Regions from separate parts of the Serratia proteamaculans genome, predicted to be linked through region 2. Evidence: predicted binding sites of a transcription regulator. Region 2 holds the regulator's gene; each other region holds the start of a gene.
What was found. The regulator CRP, encoded in region 2, controls carbon source genes, mostly activating them, when cyclic AMP is high. The targets are predictions, from matches to a motif close to ATGTGANNNNNNTCACAT.

Region 1 (6,770 bases), 3.4 Mb from region 2:
TTTCTATAACAACAGCGCGGATCGATTCTCAATAGCATTTCGCGGTTTGAGAAGTGATGAACTTATCCGGTTCTCGAGTGGAGCTGATCTGAGTCATGTTGAAATTTCCGAGTGCAAGAGAGGAATGGTGGGTTGCTTAGAGTACGGTTCAGGGTTGCCTGACCTGGTATTTAAAACTTAGGGTTGAAAATTTTTTATTTAGTATGTGTCAGAGCTTTCTCTTATGTGTTAGATGGTAATATACGTCAGTATTATGTGTTGGATGTCTGAGGAATAGTTCAGGTAATTAATCATATTGTTTTTAATTTATTGTTTTTTTATAAATAAATCCAATTCATATTGTTTTTTTGAATGGTTTTTTGCGAGTTTTTTATCTGAATTTATTTAATGGATATAAGATTTCCTTACCAGAAAATGGTTGTAACTATATGTAAAATATAAATTTACATCCATGCTTTAATTTTTTAAAATTAAAGTAACCAGTTCGTTTATAAAATAATTTCTTTACAATGAGCTAGTTGATATGGTTATGTTTTACATATTATAGATAGTTTTCGAACAGAGGATGAGCTGATGAAAAAAGTTTATGTCAGTTGTTGCTTTTTTTTTACTTTGCTATGCTCTCTTTATGGTTACACATCTGAAATGAATTATTCTTCTATAGCAAATGATTTATCCAAGGTAAGTTACTTTTCCGTAGGGATGAATGGGTTTATTGGTAAGTATAGTAAAGGAGAGAATGATGTAAGAGATATTCTTAAAAGCAAGAATGCAACAGAGATTTTTTTGACAATAGCTAATAACCCAGAGGCGACGTCAGAAAGCAAACTTTATGTGGCCTGTGGATTAAAACAACTAGGTAAAATAAATAATAAGGACGTCAAGTCCATTTTTGAAAAAGAGTTGGGTAACAATGTTTCGACATTGAAAGCTGACATTTTAAGAAGGGAAAAATTTAAAGATATATATTTTGGTATTTTAAAACATGGATGCTTGTGAGTATATTTATTTTCCTAATTTATTGATAAGTATATTAAAAGGATATGCTCATGAAAGAAATAAAATTTAACGAGTTACACTTGATTTCTGGGGGTATGAATCTCGATGGCCACAGAGAGTCAGGAAATATAATTGACCAGAGAGGGCGAGATATGGGGACGTACATAGATGCTAACGGAAGATGTTGGGCTCCAGGTACATCTTCAATTGATATGTATCCTAATGGCGGTGGGACATCTTGGGGAAGTGGCCCATGGCAACCTTCAAGCGGGGGTAGTTTCTCTCTGGAGGATATCTTGATTATTGGCTGGAATAGATTCCAAAGAGACGTTTGGGGCCACTGATGTAGGTGGGCGTTAGAATGATATATAAAGCTAACTATCTTCATAAGGTAGTTAGCTATACAAGTCTCACGCTCACTGATCAAATGACAGGTTTGCATCACGTTGAACCTTTGATTTAGAAATGTTGGCTAATAGCATGATCCACCACTAGCGCACCATTGCTCAAATTGTCACCGAAACTTCCCGCGATCTCTTATCCCCGTTATGGCATAATGCGCGCCAAATCACATTCCTAATGATATGAAGAGCGAGCGCTGTGTTAAGCACTAACAACATTACTATGCAGTTTGGCAGTAAGCCGCTGTTTGAAAACATCTCTGTTAAATTTGGTGGCGGTAACCGCTATGGTTTGATCGGGGCTAACGGCTGCGGCAAATCCACCTTTATGAAAATCCTGGGCGGCGACCTGGCATCGAGCGGCGGCAACGTGTTCCTCGATCCGAACGAGCGTCTGGGTAAACTGCGTCAGGATCAGTTCGCTTTTGAGCAATACAGCGTGCTGGACACCGTCATCATGGGCCACCATGAGCTGTGGGCAGTGAAGGAAGAGCGTGACCGTATTTACGCTATGGCCGAAATGAGCGAAGAAGACGGCTATAAAGTGGCCGATCTGGAAGTCGCTTACGGCGAGATGGACGGTTACACCGCCGAAGCACGTGCCGGCGAGCTGCTGCTCGGCGTAGGCATCCCGGTTGAACAGCATTATGGTCCGATGAGCGAAATCGCACCGGGCTTCAAACTGCGCGTGTTGCTGGCGCAGGCGCTGTTCTCCGATCCAGAAATCCTGTTGCTCGACGAACCAACCAACAACCTGGACATCGATACCATTCGCTGGCTGGAGCAGGTGCTGAACGAGCGTAACAGCACCATGGTTATCATTTCGCACGACCGTCACTTCCTGAACATGGTGTGTACACACATGGCGGATCTGGACTACGGCGAACTGCGCGTGTATCCCGGCAACTATGACGAATACATGACGGCGGCAACCCAGTCGCGTGAACGTCTGATGGCGGATAACGCCAAGAAAAAGGCACAGATTAACGAACTGCAGTCGTTCGTTAGCCGCTTTAGCGCCAACGCCTCCAAATCCAAACAGGCGACTTCACGTGCCCGCCAGATCGACAAGATCCAGCTGGAAGAAGTGAAGGCTTCAAGCCGTCAGAACCCGTTCATCCGTTTCGACCAGGACAAAAAACTGTTCCGTAACGCGCTGGAAGTGGAAGCACTGACCAAAGGCTTCGACAACGGCCCGTTGTTCAGCAAACTCAACCTGATGGTTGAAGTGGGCGAGAAAGTCGCGGTACTGGGCCCGAACGGTGTTGGTAAGTCGACCCTGCTGAAAGCGCTGGTTGGCGATGCTCAACCGGACAGCGGCAGCGTGAAATGGTCTGAAAACGCCAAAATCGGTTACTACGCTCAGGATCACGAATACGAATTCGATGACACCCTGACGGTATTCGACTGGATGAGCCAGTGGAAGCAGGAAAAAGACGACGAGCAGGCCGTTCGCAGCGTGCTGGGTCGTTTGCTGTTCAGCCAGGACGACATCAAGAAGAAAGTGAAGGTGTTGTCAGGGGGTGAGAAGGGCCGCATGTTATTCGGCAAGCTGATGATGCAGCGTCCTAACATCCTGATTATGGATGAACCAACCAACCACCTGGATATGGAATCCATCGAGTCGCTGAACATGGCGTTGGAAATGTATGAAGGCACCCTGATCTTCGTTTCCCACGACCGTGAGTTCGTTAGCTCGCTGGCGACCCGCGTACTGGAAATGACACCGACCAAGGTGATCGACTTTACCGGCAACTACGAAGACTATCTGCGTAGCCAGGGTATCGTCTAACTCTCTGGTAGGGGCGCGTTATACGCGCCCGCAAAAATAACCAGTGATAATCGAAGGCGGGAGCACTCCCGCCTTTTTTGTGTCTGTTATTCCCCGCCACACACCTCGCACTGCGGATTTTTCGGCAGCTTCATTTCACGAAATTGCATCGTCATGGCATCAAACATCAGCAGTTTACCGGTGAGTGGCTGGCCGTATTGCGTCAGCAGTTTGATGGCCTCCATGGCTTGCAAGGTGCCGATGGTGCCCACCAGCGGGGCCATTACACCGGCTTCGACACAGGTCAGGGCGTTATCGCCGAATAACCGACTCAGGCAACGGTAGCAAGGTTCATCAGGCTGGTAGGTGAAAACGCTCAGCTGCCCCTCCATACGGATCGCCGCGCCGGACACCAGCGGTTTACGCTGCGCATGGCACAGGCGATTCAGCAGGTCGCGCGTTGCTACGTTGTCGGTACAGTCCAGCACCAGATCGCAGGCGGCAATCTGTGCCGCCATCTGAGAGTCGTCCAACTGCCCGTCAACGGCGTCAATGTGGATATGCGGATTGATGGCGCTCAGTTCGATACGCGCCGATTCCACTTTCGCCATGCCAATACGCGCGTCGCGGTGCAGGATCTGGCGTTGCAGGTTGGAGAGCGAAACGGTGTCGAAATCAACCAGCGTCAGGTGACCGACGCCCGCCGCAGCCAAATAGGGCGCGGCGGCGCAACCCAATCCGCCGAGGCCGACAATCAGTACCCGTGCGGCCTTCAGCTTTTCCTGGCCGTCGAAGTCGAAGCCGCGCAGGATAATCTGGCGGTTGTAGCGCAGCGCTTCGGCATCGGTTAATTCCGGCAGCATGCTCAGCTCCTCAGCAGGGCGTTGAAGGGCTCAATGTCCACCATTTCGCCCGTCGCCACTGAGCCACGATCGCGCTCCAGCACGATAAAGCAGTTGCCCTGGCTGAACGAGCTGAAGACGTGCGAGCCCTGATGACCGGTGCTGCTCACTTCCAACTCACCCTGGGCGTTGCTGGTAAATACGCCGCGCTGGAAATCGAGACGGCCCGGCGCTTTCTTCAAGGGGGTTAATGCGCGTGCTTGCAGACGCGGTGGCAACTGCCAGTCGCTGTGACCGGCCAGCTTTGCCAACAGCGGTTGCACCAGTTGGTAGAAGGTCAGGGCGGCGGAAACCGGGTTGCCCGGCAGGCCGCAGAACCAGGCGTGTTTCAGCTTGCCGAAGGCAAAAGGCTTACCCGGTTTGATCGCCAGCTTCCAGAAGCTGACTTCGCCCAGTTCGTCCAGCATCTGCTTGGTGTAGTCGGCTTCACCGACCGAGACGCCACCGCTGCTGATTACCACGTCGGCCTGACTGTCCGCCTGTTCGAAGGCGGCACGCAGCGCTTCTTGATTGTCGCGGATAATGCCCAGATCGATCACCTCGCAGCCCAGCTGTTCCAGCATCAGGCGCACCGCAAAGCGGTTGGTATCGTAGATTTGACCTGCCTGCAGCGGTTGACCGACCGGTTGTAACTCGTCGCCGGTGGAGAACACCGCGACTTTCAGTTTGCGCATCACCTGGACTTCGGCGACGCCGAGCGAGGCCAGCAACGGCAACTGTGCCGCGCCAAACCTGACGCCAGCGGGTAACACCCCGGCACCCAGGCGAATATCTTCCCCCGCCAGACGGATATTTTGCCCGGCTTGCACTTCGGCCGTGAAGCGTACTCCGGCATCACTCACCTCGGCCTGTTCCTGCATGATCACCGCTTCGGCGCCGACAGGGATAGGGGCGCCGGTCATGATGCGCACGCAGGTGTTGGCTGGCCAGTCACCATTGAATGGCGCACCGGCAAAGGCTTTGCCCGCCACGGGCAGCGGGGCATTGGCCTGCAAGTCGGCGAGGCGCACGGCGTAACCGTCCATCGCCGAATTGGCAAACGGGGGCACGTCAATAGGGGAAATCACCGCTGCGGCTGTAATACGGCCGGCGGCGGCGGTCAGGGCAATGGATTCGGTCTGCTGCAGGGGAGAGAGCTGGCTGAGCATCTTCTCCAGCGCCTGCTCCAGGGAAATGAGATCGGAAGTATGGCAATGATCCATTGAGAGAACTCCGTAATCAGGGTGCGCGAAATTTTCGGCAAAGTGGGGGTATTATGAAGGATGCTATGCTGAAGTAAACAACAGGAGACCGTGATGCACAGACAGGTATTAGACTTCTGGTTCGACGAGATCGAACCGGCAATGTGGTTCAAAAAGGATGATGAATTTGATCGCCTGCTGCATACCCGCTTTGGCCAGATTTGGCAGGCCGCCGCTGCCGGTGAACTGGCGCACTGGCGAGAAACCATTGAGGGACGATTGGCGGAGGTGATTGTGCTCGATCAGTTCAGCCGCAATCTGTTCCGTGGCACGCCCGGTTCATTTGCCAGCGACTGTATGGCGCTGGTGTTGGCGCAGGAAGCGGTGCGCAGCGGGCAGTGTGAACAGCTCAGCCGGGAACAGCGGGGTTTTCTCTATCTGCCGTTTATGCACTCGGAGTCGGCGCTGATCCATCAGCAGGCGCTGGCGTTGTATACCGAACTGGATAATGGCGATCAGCTGGAGTTTGAATTGCGACATAAAGCCATTATTGACCGTTTTGGCCGTTACCCGCACCGTAATGCGATATTAGGCCGCATCTCAACCCCGGAAGAAGAAGCATTTCTGTTGCTGCCGGGCTCCGGGTTCTAAATATTATCATCTGCGTTCAGCCTGCTGAAAAACAGCAGGTTGAACCTGTGACAGCTTAATATACAGAGATATCGGTTATTTCTCCGGATAATAGTTGTCTATCCGCCCAGTGCTTTTACCAAAAATCCCAACCGTTATTTACGGTGTTTTCGCTCTATTCTAACTGACTGTTTTTATTCCATTAAGCTATTTCAATGTGCGAAATAATCTAAGCGAACTACGCTAAATGCTGAGTAGTGACTTAATGCTTTACATAGAATGTCGGGCTAAATATAGTCGGGAAAAGAAAAAATAATTAATTATCAGCCCGGGAACGGTGTGGGGTTGGCAGGTTTAACACAGGGTGTCAGGCAAATGAGCAAACCAGTGATTGCCATTCACGGCGGTGCGGGCGCAATTACCCGTACGGCGCTGAGTGCTGAAAAAGAACAAGAGTATATTCAGGCGTTATCCGGCATTGTCGCCGCAGGTCAGCAGATCCTCGCCCAGGGTGGCAGCGCATTGGATGCGGTGACTGAAGCGGTGCGGTTGCTGGAAGAGTGCCCGTTATTCAATGCCGGTAAAGGCTCGGTGTTCACTCATCAGGGTACCCATGAACTGGATGCCTGCGTGATGGACGGACGCACCTGTGATGCCGGTGCCGTTGCGGGTGTCAGCCGGATACGCAATCCGATACTGGCTGCGCGTGCGGTGTTGGAAAACAGCCAGCATGTGCTGTTCGCCGGCGAGGGCGCCGAAAGGTTTGCCACTGCCCACGGCCTGGAAATGGTCGCCCCTGACTTCTTCTTTACCCAATCACGTTTTGACCAACTGCACCGCGCTCAGGCGGAGCTGGGACGAGTGTTGCTCGATCACGACGGTGCTG
Region 2 (6,770 bases):
CGGCGCCGGCACCACCACCACCAGCGTGGCGTTCCGTAAAATCTTTCAGCAGTTGAACATCCGTGCCGCTGAATTGGAAGGCGACAGTTTCCACCGCTATACCCGACCGGAAATGGACGCGGCAATCCGCAAAGCGCGCGATCTCGGCCGTCATATCAGCTATTTCGGCCCTGAGGCCAACGACTTCGGCCTGCTGCAACAAAGCTTTAGCGAGTACGGCACCAACGGTACCGGCCGCTCTCGCAAATATCTGCATACCTACGATGAAGCGGTGCCCTATAACCAGGTCCCCGGCACCTTTACGCCGTGGGAAGCCTTACCGGCACCGACCGACGTGCTGTTCTATGAAGGGTTGCACGGCGGCGTGGTGACCGAACACAACGACGTGGCCAAACATGTCGATTTATTGGTCGGCGTGGTGCCTATCGTCAACCTGGAGTGGATCCAGAAGTTGATCCGCGATACCGGCGAACGCGGCCACTCCCGTGAAGCGGTGATGGACTCGGTGGTCCGTTCGATGGAAGACTACATCAACTACATCACGCCGCAGTTCTCCCGCACCCACATCAACTTCCAACGGGTGCCGACGGTAGATACCTCCAACCCGTTTGCCGCCAAGGCGATCCCCTCGCTGGACGAGAGCTTTGTGGTGATCCACTTCCGCGGTCTGGACCAGATCGATTTCCCTTACTTGCTGGCCATGCTGCAAGGATCTTTTATCTCGCATATCAATACGCTGGTGGTGCCGGGTGGCAAAATGGGGCTGGCGATGGAGCTGATTATGGCGCCGCTGGTGCAGCAACTGCTGGAAGGCAAAAAAATCGAGTAACTTATCAGAGCGCGGCGACAGGCCGCGCCCCCTCTATCCGTCAGGACACTGCGCGGATTTCAAAACTGTGGGTCACGCTGGCTGCCTGACTCAACATCAGCGAGACCGAGCAGTACTTCTCGGCGGAAAGGTTTACCGCCCGCTCAACAATCTTGTCACTTAAATCTTTACCGGTGACGATAAAATGCAGGTTGATATGGGTAAACAAGCGTGGCGCTTCTTCACGCCGTTCGGAGGTCAATTTCACCTCGCAGTCGCGCACATCGTTACGTCCTTTTTGCAGGATCGACACCACATCGATCGCGCTGCAGCCTCCCACCGACATCAGCACCATTTCCATCGGGCTGGGGGCTTTATCACCGGCGTTACCGTCCATCAGCACCTGATGGCCAGACGCGGATTCACCCAGAAACGTCAGCCCTTCCACCCACTTAACTCTTGCCTGCATACTGGTCACTCCGGTTAATTTCTTAAAATCAGACTACGCTTTCGCATAGAAACTGGCAACGGAACCTGATGCTAATCATGCTGAAGCGAGACAACACAAGACACCCGCCTCACTCTGTGCTACAAACAGAGCCGCAATAAATCTTTCCGGGACACTGATTTCAGGGAAACTCCCAGGGAAAGGCTCCTTTACCGGTATGTTAACAGAATGTAGCTTGCAGCTCTCCCGGCAAGTTAATATGCTAGGGCGACAGCGTATATTTATGACACGCCTCAAAACCTGCTGCCAGCCACCATTAAAAAAACGGCGACAGCACGTTTTACAGGGAACTCTGACCCCTGTGACACAAGGCAGCGATAACAACAGAGGATAACAGCGAATGGTTCTCGGCAAACCGCAAACAGACCCTACTCTCGAATGGTTCCTGTCTCATTGCCATATCCACAAATATCCATCCAAAAGTACGCTGATTCACCAAGGTGAAAAGGCCGAAACGCTTTACTACATCGTCAAAGGCTCCGTAGCGGTGCTGATTAAGGATGAAGAAGGTAAAGAGATGATCCTGTCCTACCTTAACCAGGGGGATTTCATCGGCGAGCTTGGATTATTTGAAGAAGGTCAGGAGCGTAGCGCCTGGGTTAGGGCGAAAACCGCCTGTGAAGTGGCTGAAATTTCCTATAAGAAATTCCGCCAGTTGATTCAGGTTAACCCGGACATCCTGATGCGCCTGTCAGCGCAGATGGCAAACCGTCTGCAGATCACCTCTGAGAAAGTGGGTAACCTTGCTTTCCTGGACGTGACGGGCCGCATCGCGCAAACACTGCTGAACCTGGCGAAACAGCCTGATGCCATGACCCACCCGGATGGCATGCAGATTAAAATTACCCGCCAGGAAATTGGCCAGATCGTCGGTTGTTCACGTGAAACCGTTGGTCGTATTCTGAAAATGCTGGAAGATCAAAATCTGATCTCCGCCCACGGCAAAACTATTGTCGTTTACGGCACGCGTTAATTACTGAAAAAACGGCGCGATGATTCGCGCCGTTTTTTTATGCCCTGAATCATCATGTGGCGCCGACTGATTTACCACCCGGAAGTCAATTACGCACTGCGGCAAACGCTGGTGCTTTGCCTGCCGGTACTGCTGGGCCTGCTGATTGGCCAGCTGCAATACGGCCTGCTATTTTCCCTGGTCCCCGCCTGCTGTAACATCGCCGGGCTGGACACGCCCCACAAACGCTTCTTCAAACGCCTGATCGTCGGCGGTTCCCTGTTTGCCTTCAGTAGCCTGTTGCTGCAGCAAGTTCTGCTTTGGCAGTTGCCGCTGCCGTTACTGATGCTCGGCCTGGCCCTGTTGCTCGGCGTCAGCGGTGAAATCAGCCCGTTACACGCCCGCCTGCTGCCTGCCGCACTGGTAGCCGCCATCTTCTCTCTCAGCATGGTCGGTAGAGTCCCGCTGTGGCACGCACCGCTGTTATACGTGGTCGGTACCGCCTGGTACGGCCTGTTCACCTGGTTCTGGTTCAAGCTGTGGAAAGAACAACCGATGCGCGAGTCGCTCAATCAGCTCTATCTGGAGCTGGCGGACTACTTCGAAGCCAAATACTCGCTACTGACCCAGCATACCGATCCGCAGACTGCACTACCGCCATTGTTGGTACGCCAGCAAAAAGTCATGGACTTGATCACCCTGCTGTACCAGCAGCTTAATTTTTTGCCGCACGCCAGTAACCTTGAGCAAAAGCGCCTGCAACGCACCTTTCAGGTCGCGCTGGATTTGCAGGAACACATCACCGTCAGCCTGCATCTGCCGGAAGAAGTACAAAAACTGGTAGAGCAGAGCCAGGCCGAAGCAATTATCCGCCGCAATGCGCAGGTGATTGCCGGCCGACTACGCACGGTGGCCCACGATATTCTCTACCACCAGCATTCGCAGCGATTCAAAATGGACCATGAACTGGCGGCACTGGAAAAAGTCGCTGCGCAGCATCCGGACAACCCGGTGGGCCAGTTCTGCTACTACCACTTCAGTCGCATCGCACGTCTGCTGCGCACCCAGCACCCGCTCTACCGCCGCGATCTAATGGCCAACCAAAACCGCCTGCCGTTTTGGCCCGCGCTGGTCAGCTATCTGTCGTTCAAGTCCAACGCCCTGCGCAATGCGGCACGGCTGGGTGTCACGCTGGCGGCGGGCAGTAGTCTGGGTCTGTTTTTCAATCTGCCGAAGCCTTACTGGATCCTGCTGACCATCATGCTGGTGAGCCAGAACGGCTACAACGCCACCCGGGTGCGCATCCAGCACCGTGCGCTCGGTACCCTGGTCGGATTGGTGCTCGCCGCCGGTCTGCTGCAATTACAGCTACCCGAGGCCGAGACCCTAAGCGTGATGCTGGTGATCACGCTGCTGGCCTATCTGGTATCGCGTAAAAACTATGGGCTGGCGGTGATTGGCTTTACGGTGACGGCGGTCTACACCCTGCAATTGCTGGCGCTAAACGGCACCAATTTCCTGGTGCCACGGCTGATCGACACCCTGATTGGCTGCGTGCTGGTATTCGGCAGCACCATCTGGCTGTGGCCACAGTGGCAAAGCGGGCTGCTGCGCAAGAACGCCCACCAGGCGCTGGAGAACGATCAGCAGGCGCTGCGTTTGCTGCTGGAAGAACAGGAACCCGACCCCAGCGCACTGGCCTATGCCCGCATGCAGGTTAATCAGGCGCACAATGCGTTATTCACCTCGCTGAATCAGGCAATGCAGGAGCCGGGGTTTGAATCGAACTATCTGGCGGATATGCGCCTGTGGGTGACGCACAGCCAGTTTATTGTCGAACATCTGAACGCGATGACCATCCTGGCGCGCGAGCACTATATGCTGACGCCAAAGCTGGCGGAGGAGTATCTGCAATCTTGTGAGATCGCGCTGCAAAGCTGTCAGCAGCGGCTGGAATACGATGGGCCGAGCAGTGGCAACGGCATTATGCAGCCGCCGGATTTGCACCCGGAGATGCCGGTGACCGAAATGGAGCGCCACCTGCGGCGTATTCTGTCGCACCTGAGCGTCATGCACACCATCTCGTCATTGGCCTGGAGCCAACGCCCGCATCATGGCATCTGGCTGAAGCGCAAACTGCGCGATCAATAAGGGCGCCCTGTGGCGCCCCGGTTATCAGTGCAACAAATTAAGCGTTAATCACGTCCTGCACTGCCAGCTCAAACAGCGCCATACCTTCGTCGATATCCTGGATTTCCACCACCAGCGAAGGTGCAAAGCGGATCACATTTGGCCCGGCATTAAGGATCATCAGCCCACGAGCAGCAGCCGCCGTCAGGAAATCGCGCGCCTTGCCATGATACGGCGCCGTCAGTTCGGCACCAATCAACAGGCCCATGCCGCGAATATCGCTGAAAATACCGTACTTCTCGCCAATTTTCTTTAACGCCTGCACGTACAGCCCGTGACGTAACTCAATGCCGCTCAGCACTTCCGGCGTATTGATCACGTCCAGTGCCGCTTCCGCCACCGCGCAGGCCAGCGGATTACCGCCGTAGGTGGTGCCATGGGTGCCCACCTGCATCGCCGAGGCAATCTCTTCGGTGGTCAGCATGGCGCTAACCGGGAAACCGCCACCGAGCGCTTTGGCGGTAGTCAGGATGTCCGGCGTCACACCATAGTGCATGTAGGCGAACAGCTTGCCGCTGCGGCCCATACCGCTTTGCACTTCGTCAAACACCAACAGCGCCTGGTGTTTATCGCACAGTTCACGCACGCCCTTGAGGAATTCGGCATTGACCGGGGTAATGCCCCCTTCCCCTTGGATCGGCTCCATCACCACCGCACAGGTATGGTCGTCCATCACCGCCTTCACCGCCGCCAGATCGTTGAACGGCACGTGTACGATATCGGCCGGCTTGGGCCCAAAACCATCAGAATACTTGGCCTGCCCGCCCACCGAAACGGTAAACAGCGTGCGGCCGTGGAAAGCGTTATAAAAAGCGATGATTTTGGTTTTGTACGGGCTGTGACGGGTAATCGCGTAATGGCGTGCCAGTTTGAAGGCCGCTTCATTGGCTTCCGCACCAGAGTTGGCGAAAAACACCCGGTCGGCAAAGGTGGCGTTGATCAACTTGGTGGCCAGACGCAGCGCCGGTTCGTTGGTGAAAACATTGCTGGTATGCCACAGGGTTTCGCCCTGCTGTTTCAATGCCTCAACCAGGGCCGGGTGGCAATGCCCCAACGCCGTCACCGCAATGCCGCCAGAGAAATCGATGTACTCTTTCCCCTGTTGGTCCCACACGCGGCTGCCTTTGCCCCTGACCGGGACAAACTGGGCAGGTGCATAAACAGGCAAGATAACCTGATCAAAGGTGCTGCGGTTGACTTCGATTTTTTCGGTCATTATGGGGTCCACCCTGAATGTGACTCAGTCTTTTTGTTGCGATTGAGTGAAAATATAATCACAAAATATGCATAAAAAACCAATAAAGGGCAAACGCAAATCGTCTTCGCGGTTAAAAAAAACCTAACCAACTAACTTTTAAGGAAATTATCCAACAGCTGATGCCCCTGCTCACTGAGGATGCTCTCCGGATGGAACTGCACCCCTTCCAGCGCCAGTTGACGGTGGCGGATGCCCATAATCTCATCGCGTACGCCGTCGCGCTCACTCCAGGCGGTCACTTCAAAACAGTCCGGCAAGGTAGCGGCTTCAAGCACCAGCGAGTGGTAACGGGTGACGGTCAGCGGATTGTTCAACCCGTGAAAAACGCCGCTGTCGAGATGGCGGATCGCCGAGGTCTTGCCGTGCATCACCTCACGGGCGCGCACCACGTTGGCGCCAAAGGCCTGCCCCAGTGCCTGGTGCCCCAGGCAAACGCCGAGGATCGGCAGTTTGCCGGCAAAATGCCGAATAGCCGCCAGCGAGATACCGGCTTCGTTTGGGGTGCAGGGGCCCGGGGAGATCACCAGACGCTGCGGTGCCAGCCTTTCTATATCGGCCAGTTGCAGTTCGTCGTTACGCTTCACCAACACTTCGGCGCCTAATTGGCAGAAGTACTGGTAAAGGTTATAGGTAAATGAATCGTAGTTATCGATCAACAGCAGCATAGGGGTTCCAACGGACAGCATTGTAAGGGGCTAGCCCCGATTGACACCGGCGCATTATACAACGCCCCTACAATACTGCCGCCAGCGATAATTTCAGCTTACTTTTTACGGCCACCCATAATCGAGCCCAACACACCGCGCAAGATCTGGCGGCCAAGGTCACGCGCCATGCTCTTGGCCGCGGTCTGGACGATGCCGTCATGCTTGCCGCCACGTGGGCCGGTAGAACCGAACAGGATATCGTTCAGGCCCCCCATCAAACCACCGCCTGCCGGCTGCTGTGCCTGCGGTTGCGATGTCGGCTGACCCGGTTGCGGCGTGCCGACGGTAGCAAAACCTGCCGATGACAACTTCTCATAAGCGGATTCGCGATCAACCATATCTTCGTA
Region 3 (6,770 bases), 2.6 Mb from region 2:
TAGGCGGGAGTCAATCATGATGTGCACTCGTTAGTTTGTTGTAGGTAAAGTGCAGATCAGTATAAAAACAAAATGATGAAAATTGCCATTTCGTTGCATAAAAAAGTGATGAAAATCACATTAATTGCGGGTGGTGCCGCATTTTCAGGCGAGTGCGGGAGAGAAATACCCCCGCGACCTGGCAGGCAAACGGCGGCCAAACCTCATCAACCCACCCTCAGTTTAGTGATATTTTCATCGTCGTTATCGGCTACGCCGTGCAGTGCCAGCCAATCTGCAATCTTGCCGATCTCCAGCGGCAGTGCTTGATCAACGCGGATCACCGGACCAATGGCCATCGGCATGGCGCGTTCGGCCAGCGCCCGCAGCTCAGGCAAGTATTCTGCGCCGGGATGGCCAGCAGAGCGCTGGCCAATACGGGCAGCATAGCGATCGGTCGCCAGTTCAGCGGAGATCTGGTTCCACACCTCCAAAACCTGGACCACGCCCGCTTCGCGCAGATATTGACGCAACAGTTCTCTGGGCTGAAAGCCGAACCAGGCATCGATAATGTAGATACAGCGCGACGGAGCCTGCGCCACCGTCGACCAGACCGCCTGATAGGCGGCGTAGCCAAGCCGACGGTTAAGCTCACGATCCACGTTGTCCAATCGGGCCATAAAAGGCTCTTTGATGCCGTCGAGGCTCAGATAAGGCAAACCAAAGTGCTGCGCCAGCGCACGGGCGAGGGTGCTCTTGCCAGAAGCCGGAATGCCATTAACCAAAATAACGGTTTTACCACCGTTGTCAGTGAGCACAGTCATAGGATTTCTACCACCTCTTGCCACAGTTTGGCGGCGCGCAGCTTATCGAGCCGTTGTTTATTATCGAGCAACTCGACAATCGCCCGGATACCTTCTTCAATATGTCGGTTGCTGTCCGTCGCGCCGAACAGGATGACGATGTCAGCCTTTTCACTGTCCTGAAAGGTAATCGGCTGCTCCAGCAATACCATACTGAAGCAATTTTTGATCACGCCACACTCAGGCCGCGCATGGGGGATGGCAATACCCTCGTCAAACACATAATAAGCACCATGGGCCAGCGTATTGCTGATCACCGCCTGATAATAGGAGGGGTGAATATAGCCGTTATCGACCAAAGGCTGCGCCGCCAGCTCAATCACTTTTTTCCAGTCCGTTTCCTGCACGCCGACCTGTATTGCGCCGGCCTCGATCAACAGTTGTTTAATGGTCATCATGTTCCCTCAAAGAGACTTCCTGATAATATTGCGCAGCTCGTCAATCTTGATAAAAACCGTATCGATATGTTGGCGATGGTTTTTATTTTTGGCATAAATCTTTAATGCTCGATTATAGGTCAGCATTAAGGTTTTATGTATTTCGCTATTGGTCGGCGTGGCCGCCAACTGCTGCTCCAATACGCTTATTTCGGCTGATATATCATTGGCTTCAGCATCATTTTGCACATCGGGCGCGGCCTTTTTATTTCGCTTCAATTTCATAAAATCAAGCATAATATTCTCCAGCCCCGACGGGCGCCGGGGCACCAGGGTTGTAGGGTTATATTAAAAAGAAAACGGGGCAGTAATTATTTAAACAGGCCGATCTTTTCCGTTAATACCTGGGTGACGGCATTATTGGCGGGGATCAGGAATTTGCGCACGCTGTCATTCACCTTACCCTTTTCAAATGTCTGCATGCAACGACCGACCCATTGCACGTTCATCTCGGTACCGACGTTGACCTTCTCAATGCCGCCGGCCACCGCGCGTCGCATATCCTCATCGCTGACCCCGGTACCGCCGTGCAGCACCAGTGGGGTTTGGGTGGCTTCGGTGATTTCCGCCAGGCGCTGGTGCTGAATATGTGCCTTGCCGGTGTACATGCCGTGAACGGTACCGACCGAAACGGCCAGCATGTCGACTCCGGTTTCATCGACAAAGCGTTTGGCGTCTTCCACCGTGGTAAAGGTGATGTCTTCTTCCGCCACGGCCTTGCCGTCTTCCGAGCCACCGATGGCGCCCAATTCGGCCTCAACCGACACATTGCGCTGGCGTGCAATGTCGATCACCTTGCGGGTATTGGCGATGTTCTCGTCCATTTCCAGGTGTGAACCGTCATACATCACCGAACTGAAACCGGCGTCGATCGCGGTAACGATAGAGGCGATGTCTGCACAGTGATCCAGGTGCAGGCAGGTTGGCACCTGTTCGCTTTCTGCCAGTGAGCGCACCGAATCAACCAGCAGCTTGTAGCCCAGATACTCGGCGGTGCCGGTCGAAATCTGGATCATCAGCGGGCTGTGGGTGTCCTTGGCCGCTTTGAAGAAGGCCGGCAGCATTTCCAGGCAGTGGAGATTGAATGATCCAATTGCCTTGAAGTCACGCGCTTTGGCCACGGACAACAGCTCGTTGAAATTATAGAGTTTCATGGACTTTTTCCTCATGGTGTTTGGTTGATTTACCGTTAACAAACCACGCAATCAGCGTGACGAAGACGATGAACAGGGCGATGAACAGCCAGTTGCCCTGAAAGGCATGGCCCATCACCAGACCGCTACTGATGACGTCGGAGTCGCTGAAGGTCACGCCGACAAAGCCGTAGCTCTCCAGCATCGGCACCAGAATGGCCGGCAGGAAGGTGATAAACAGGCCGTGGACCACGCCGCCGATCATGGCGCCGCGGCGACCACCAAGCGCATTGCCGAAGATGCCTGCGGTACCGCCGGCGAAGAAGTTGGTCAACAGACCGGGCAGGATCATCGCCAGACCGAACATAGGGAAAACGATCATGCCGATGATGGAGCCGAGGGTGGTGGCCAGGAAACCGACGATCACTGCGTTAGGGGCGTAGGGGAACAGCACCGGGCAGTCCAGCGCCGGTTTGGCGTCCGGCACGATGCGCATGGCGATACCGCGAAAGGCGGGGACCAGTTCGTTAAGCAGCAGGCGCACGCCGCTGTAGAGAATAAAGACTCCGGCGACAAACTGAATGGCCTGCATAAAGGAGTACATCAGGTAGTTCATACCGCCAGCATATTGGGCAATATATTGCGGACCGGCCGCCAGCGCGGGGATCAGATACATCGGGATCATCACCACCGCCATCGACAGGTAGGTATCCTGCAGGAACTTGAAGTTGTCGGGCAGCTCCAGATCTTCGGTTGAGCGGGAACCTTTACCAACCACCTTGGCGACTGCCGCCTGAACCAGATAGCCAATGGTGCAAAAGTGCCCCAGCGCCACCTCATCCGACCCGGTGATTTTGCGCACCACCGGTTGGGCCAATGCCGGCATTAACACCGCCATTACGCCGCCAAAGATGCCGCCGGTCAGGATCAGCGGCAGGCCGGTTAGGCCAGCCTTGTAGCCGATCACCGCCCCGATGGTGGCCATCCACAGCAATGCCTGGCCGGTCAGGAAGATGTACTTGAACGGGGTGATACGGGCAATGATGATATTCACCGCGAAAATCACCATCAGGGTCATCGCCACTTCCGAGCCCAGCTCACGGTTGGCCAGGCCGGCAATGGCGGCGACGTCGGTGATGTAGCCGGTCATGCCGAAGCTGTGAGTGAAAATGCTGTTCAGGTAGGTCAGGGCACCGACAATAATGTTGATGCCTGCCATCATGATCAGAAAGCCCAACAGGGTTTTAAAGGTGCCCTCGGCCACTTTCCCGGTGGATTTTTTCTGCAGTATTAGCCCCAGCATGGCGATAAAGGCGATCAGGATCGAAGCCTGACCGAGCAGGTCTTTGACAATAAAGTCAATCAGACTATTCATGGTGGTTTTCCTTCATGTCGCGCTCTTTTAAAAAGGCCACAATCTTTTGCTCAATTTCCACTTTATCGGTGAGCCGGTGGAGAATAATTACCCGTTTCTTTTCCTCTTCGCTGGCATCAGCATTTAAAATATCGGCGAAGGTTTTTTGGGTGAGAATAATATCTGATTTAAAGGCGCTGGCCTCAGAGATAGTGGTGTGATCAATGTCTGCCTCAATCTCTAATTTTTTCAGCACCGCTCTTGCGCTCATTTCGATGGCAAAGCTGGAGCCGAGGCCACAGCCACATACGCACAGTATTTTAAGCATGGGTATCTCCTCAGATTATATTTAATTGCCTGGCGAGTTTGTAATGGTGTCCTTCGGTATCAATCAATCGTTTTTGCATGCTGATTAAATCAATCGGAATGGGTTGGTTGCTGGCATTAATAATAATGGCTTTGTTTTTCATGCCGGAATGAATACAACGAACCACTTCGCTGGCCATAATGGTTCCCTGATAAATCTCTTCACAGGTAGGATCGCCATTGCGCAAACCATAACCCATAATGGTTTTACGGATGCGTACACCAATTTTTGGTTCAAGCTGTTTAATCATGGTATCAATGGCACCCTGAAAGCCGGGCGAATATTCTTTGGTATATCCCTCGGAACATAAAATAATGACGCTATTTTGTTGTTCCAGCCGCTGGGATATTTTCTCTGCCAACTGGCTTAAGGCATGTTGGCATTCCGGGATCAGGGCAAAGTCGGCATTGGATTTGATCGCCGTCTGCAGCGTCAGCTCCCCGCAGTAGCCGCCCAACAGTTCAATCATAAACACGCGTCCGGGCAGGGCGCGCCCGGTGTTGCGCAGCTTGGAGACCTCTTTGATCACCTGCTCGCAGGCGGTGGAAAAGCCAATGCTGTAATGGCTGCCAAACACATCATTGTCGATGGTCATGCCCACGCCAAAACAGTTAACGCCAAATTCGCTGAGGGTATTTAAAAACTGCAGCGAACCGTCGCCACCGGCCATAATAAGCACCTCAATGTGTAAGGTTTTAAGCTGCTTGCTGATGGTTTCATATTCACCGGACACCAATTTCTTGGCCGTGCGGCCGGAAGACATTATCGGCATCGATGAAATAGAGTAATCAACCAGGTCGCGCTGACTGACAGATTGATGTTGATTAGCCAATAATCCGGGTATTCCGCCGTTAAACAGAACGATATCGGCCTGCGCCAGTCTGGCGACCTGGAAAATAAAGTTATTGATGCCGGTGACGTCGCCGCCGCTTATTACCACACCGATTTTCATATACTGGCCTCCAATCTGTTCCGTGGAGCTCATTGTCATTTTTGGCATCGCTAAAATTTGCAGGCGACATCACAAAACACTCACAAATATTTCCGTGATTGACCTTGACAGACTGGCGATAGGTAATGTTTTTGAGAAGTAGATCTCATTTTAATTTAAGCGCCTCAGCAGCGTTAAAACGACTATTTATTAATAATCATAATGTTACATCTATATTGCCGTGGGATTATTAGTAAGGGGGGAAATGATTGGCTGGGAGGAAATAAGTTTAACGAAGTGTGATTTCTCTCGCATTTTTATCCGATTCGCGGAGATTAATCGTAATAAATACGCGGAGAAGATTAATAACCGCGTATTTATTACGTTATTTAATTCAGGATACCACTCAGGCTTTGATAACGGTCAACCCGGCCTGTTCCAGTGGGGCCGTTAGCGCGGCGTCGGTCGAACGTTCGACAATAATACTCTGCGCCAGCGTGATATCGCCAATCGCATACTGCGAGGCGGCATTCAACTTGGCGGCAGAGGCCAACACCACGGTTTCGGCTGCCCGCGCCGCCAGAGCGCGCTTGATGTAGGCCTCTTCCAGATCGCCGGTGCTCAGGCCGGCGGTCGGGTGCACGCCGGTCACGCCCATAAAGTAGAGGTCGGCGCGGATGTGCGACATGGCTTCCACCGCTGCCGCGCCCACGCTGACGATCGAGTGTTTGTACAGCCGCCCACCGATCAGAATGACTTCCACTTTGGGGTGCTCAACCAGGCCAACCGCCACGCTGGGGCTGTGGGTGACGATAGTGGCCTCCAGCGTGGCGGGAAGCTGTTTCACCAATTCGGCGGAGGTGGTACCGCCGTCGATGATCACCACCTGACCGGGTGCGATCATTGCCGCTGCGGCTTTGGCAATGGCGCGCTTGGCGGCAGATTCCTGCCCGTTTCTTTCGGCGAAGGTGGCAATCGCCGGAGAGACCGGCAGCGCGCCACCGTGCACCCGTTGCAATAGGCCTTCACTGTCCAGCTCGCGCAAGTCACGCCGCAGGGTATCCTCGGACAACCCGAACATCTCGCTGAGCTGTTTGGCCAGCACCTGTCCGTCCTGGGCCAGTTTTTCCAGAATGATTTTTTTACGTTGGCTGGTGAGCATGACGTTCTCCCGTTAAATTTATTCTGCACGAAATATCTTGATCATACACGAAGCTGCACGATAGTATCGCTTTCCTTTCCTGGTTGTGGAGTTGACCAACATGATCGCCACTAAAGATCGGGTTCGTATTATCGAAACCCGGGTGCTGTCCGATGACTGGTATCTGCTGAAAAAAACCACCTTTGATTTTTTACGTCGCGATGGCGTCTGGCAGCGGCAAAGCCGTGAAACCTACGATCGCGGCGACGGTGCTACCATTTTGCTGTTTAACCGCCAGGCGCAAACGGTGGTGCTGACGCGCCAGTTTCGCTTCCCGGTGTTCGTCAACGGTCACGACGGCATGCTGATCGAGGCCGCCGCCGGTCTGTTGGACAACGCTTCGCCTGAAGAGCGTATCCGTGCGGAAGCGGAGGAAGAAACCGGCTATAGGGTGCAAAACGTGCAAAAGGTATTTGAAGCTTATATGAGCCCCGGTTCCGTTACCGAGAAGCTGCACTTCTTTGTCGGCGAGTATCATGCCGCCGGGCGGGTCAGCGACGGCGGT

Region 1: QOT07_RS07835 (ABC-F family ATPase) is a predicted target of CRP. The motif match lies at 1,556-1,573, and genes of this name have one in related genera.
Region 3: QOT07_RS11545 (6-phosphofructokinase) is a predicted target of CRP. The motif match lies at 5,217-5,234, and genes of this name have one in related genera.

Annotation. Positions count from the first base shown of each region.
Region 1 covers NZ_OX461105.1:1,658,028-1,664,797, forward strand. Annotated here, with positions in the region: gene mchS3 (MchS3 family protein) at 574-999, shown strand; gene QOT07_RS07835 (ABC-F family ATPase) at 1,600-3,192, shown strand; gene moeB (molybdopterin-synthase adenylyltransferase MoeB) at 3,279-4,034, opposite strand; gene moeA (molybdopterin molybdotransferase MoeA) at 4,037-5,275, opposite strand; gene QOT07_RS07850 (DUF924 family protein) at 5,369-5,905, shown strand; gene QOT07_RS07855 (isoaspartyl peptidase/L-asparaginase family protein) at 6,260-6,770, shown strand, end outside.
Region 2 covers NZ_OX461105.1:5,010,330-5,017,099, forward strand. Annotated here, with positions in the region: gene QOT07_RS23370 (phosphoribulokinase) at 1-829, shown strand, start outside; gene QOT07_RS23375 (OsmC family protein) at 870-1,277, opposite strand; gene crp (cAMP-activated global transcriptional regulator CRP) at 1,657-2,289, shown strand; gene QOT07_RS23385 (YccS/YhfK family putative transporter) at 2,344-4,419, shown strand; gene argD (bifunctional acetylornithine/succinyldiaminopimelate transaminase) at 4,457-5,674, opposite strand; gene QOT07_RS23395 (aminodeoxychorismate synthase component II) at 5,806-6,381, opposite strand; gene QOT07_RS23400 (helicase HerA-like domain-containing protein) at 6,480-6,770, opposite strand, start outside.
Region 3 covers NZ_OX461105.1:2,444,683-2,451,452, forward strand. Annotated here, with positions in the region: gene add (adenosine deaminase) at 1-18, opposite strand, end outside; gene QOT07_RS11515 (P-loop nucleotide/nucleoside kinase family protein) at 207-803, opposite strand; gene QOT07_RS11520 (PTS sugar transporter subunit IIA) at 800-1,237, opposite strand; gene QOT07_RS11525 (hypothetical protein) at 1,247-1,516, opposite strand; gene QOT07_RS11530 (class II fructose-bisphosphate aldolase) at 1,591-2,433, opposite strand; gene QOT07_RS11535 (PTS sugar transporter subunit IIC) at 2,420-3,787, opposite strand; gene QOT07_RS11540 (PTS sugar transporter subunit IIB) at 3,780-4,094, opposite strand; gene QOT07_RS11545 (6-phosphofructokinase) at 4,105-5,085, opposite strand; gene QOT07_RS11550 (DeoR/GlpR family DNA-binding transcription regulator) at 5,471-6,226, opposite strand; gene QOT07_RS11555 (NUDIX domain-containing protein) at 6,327-6,770, shown strand, end outside.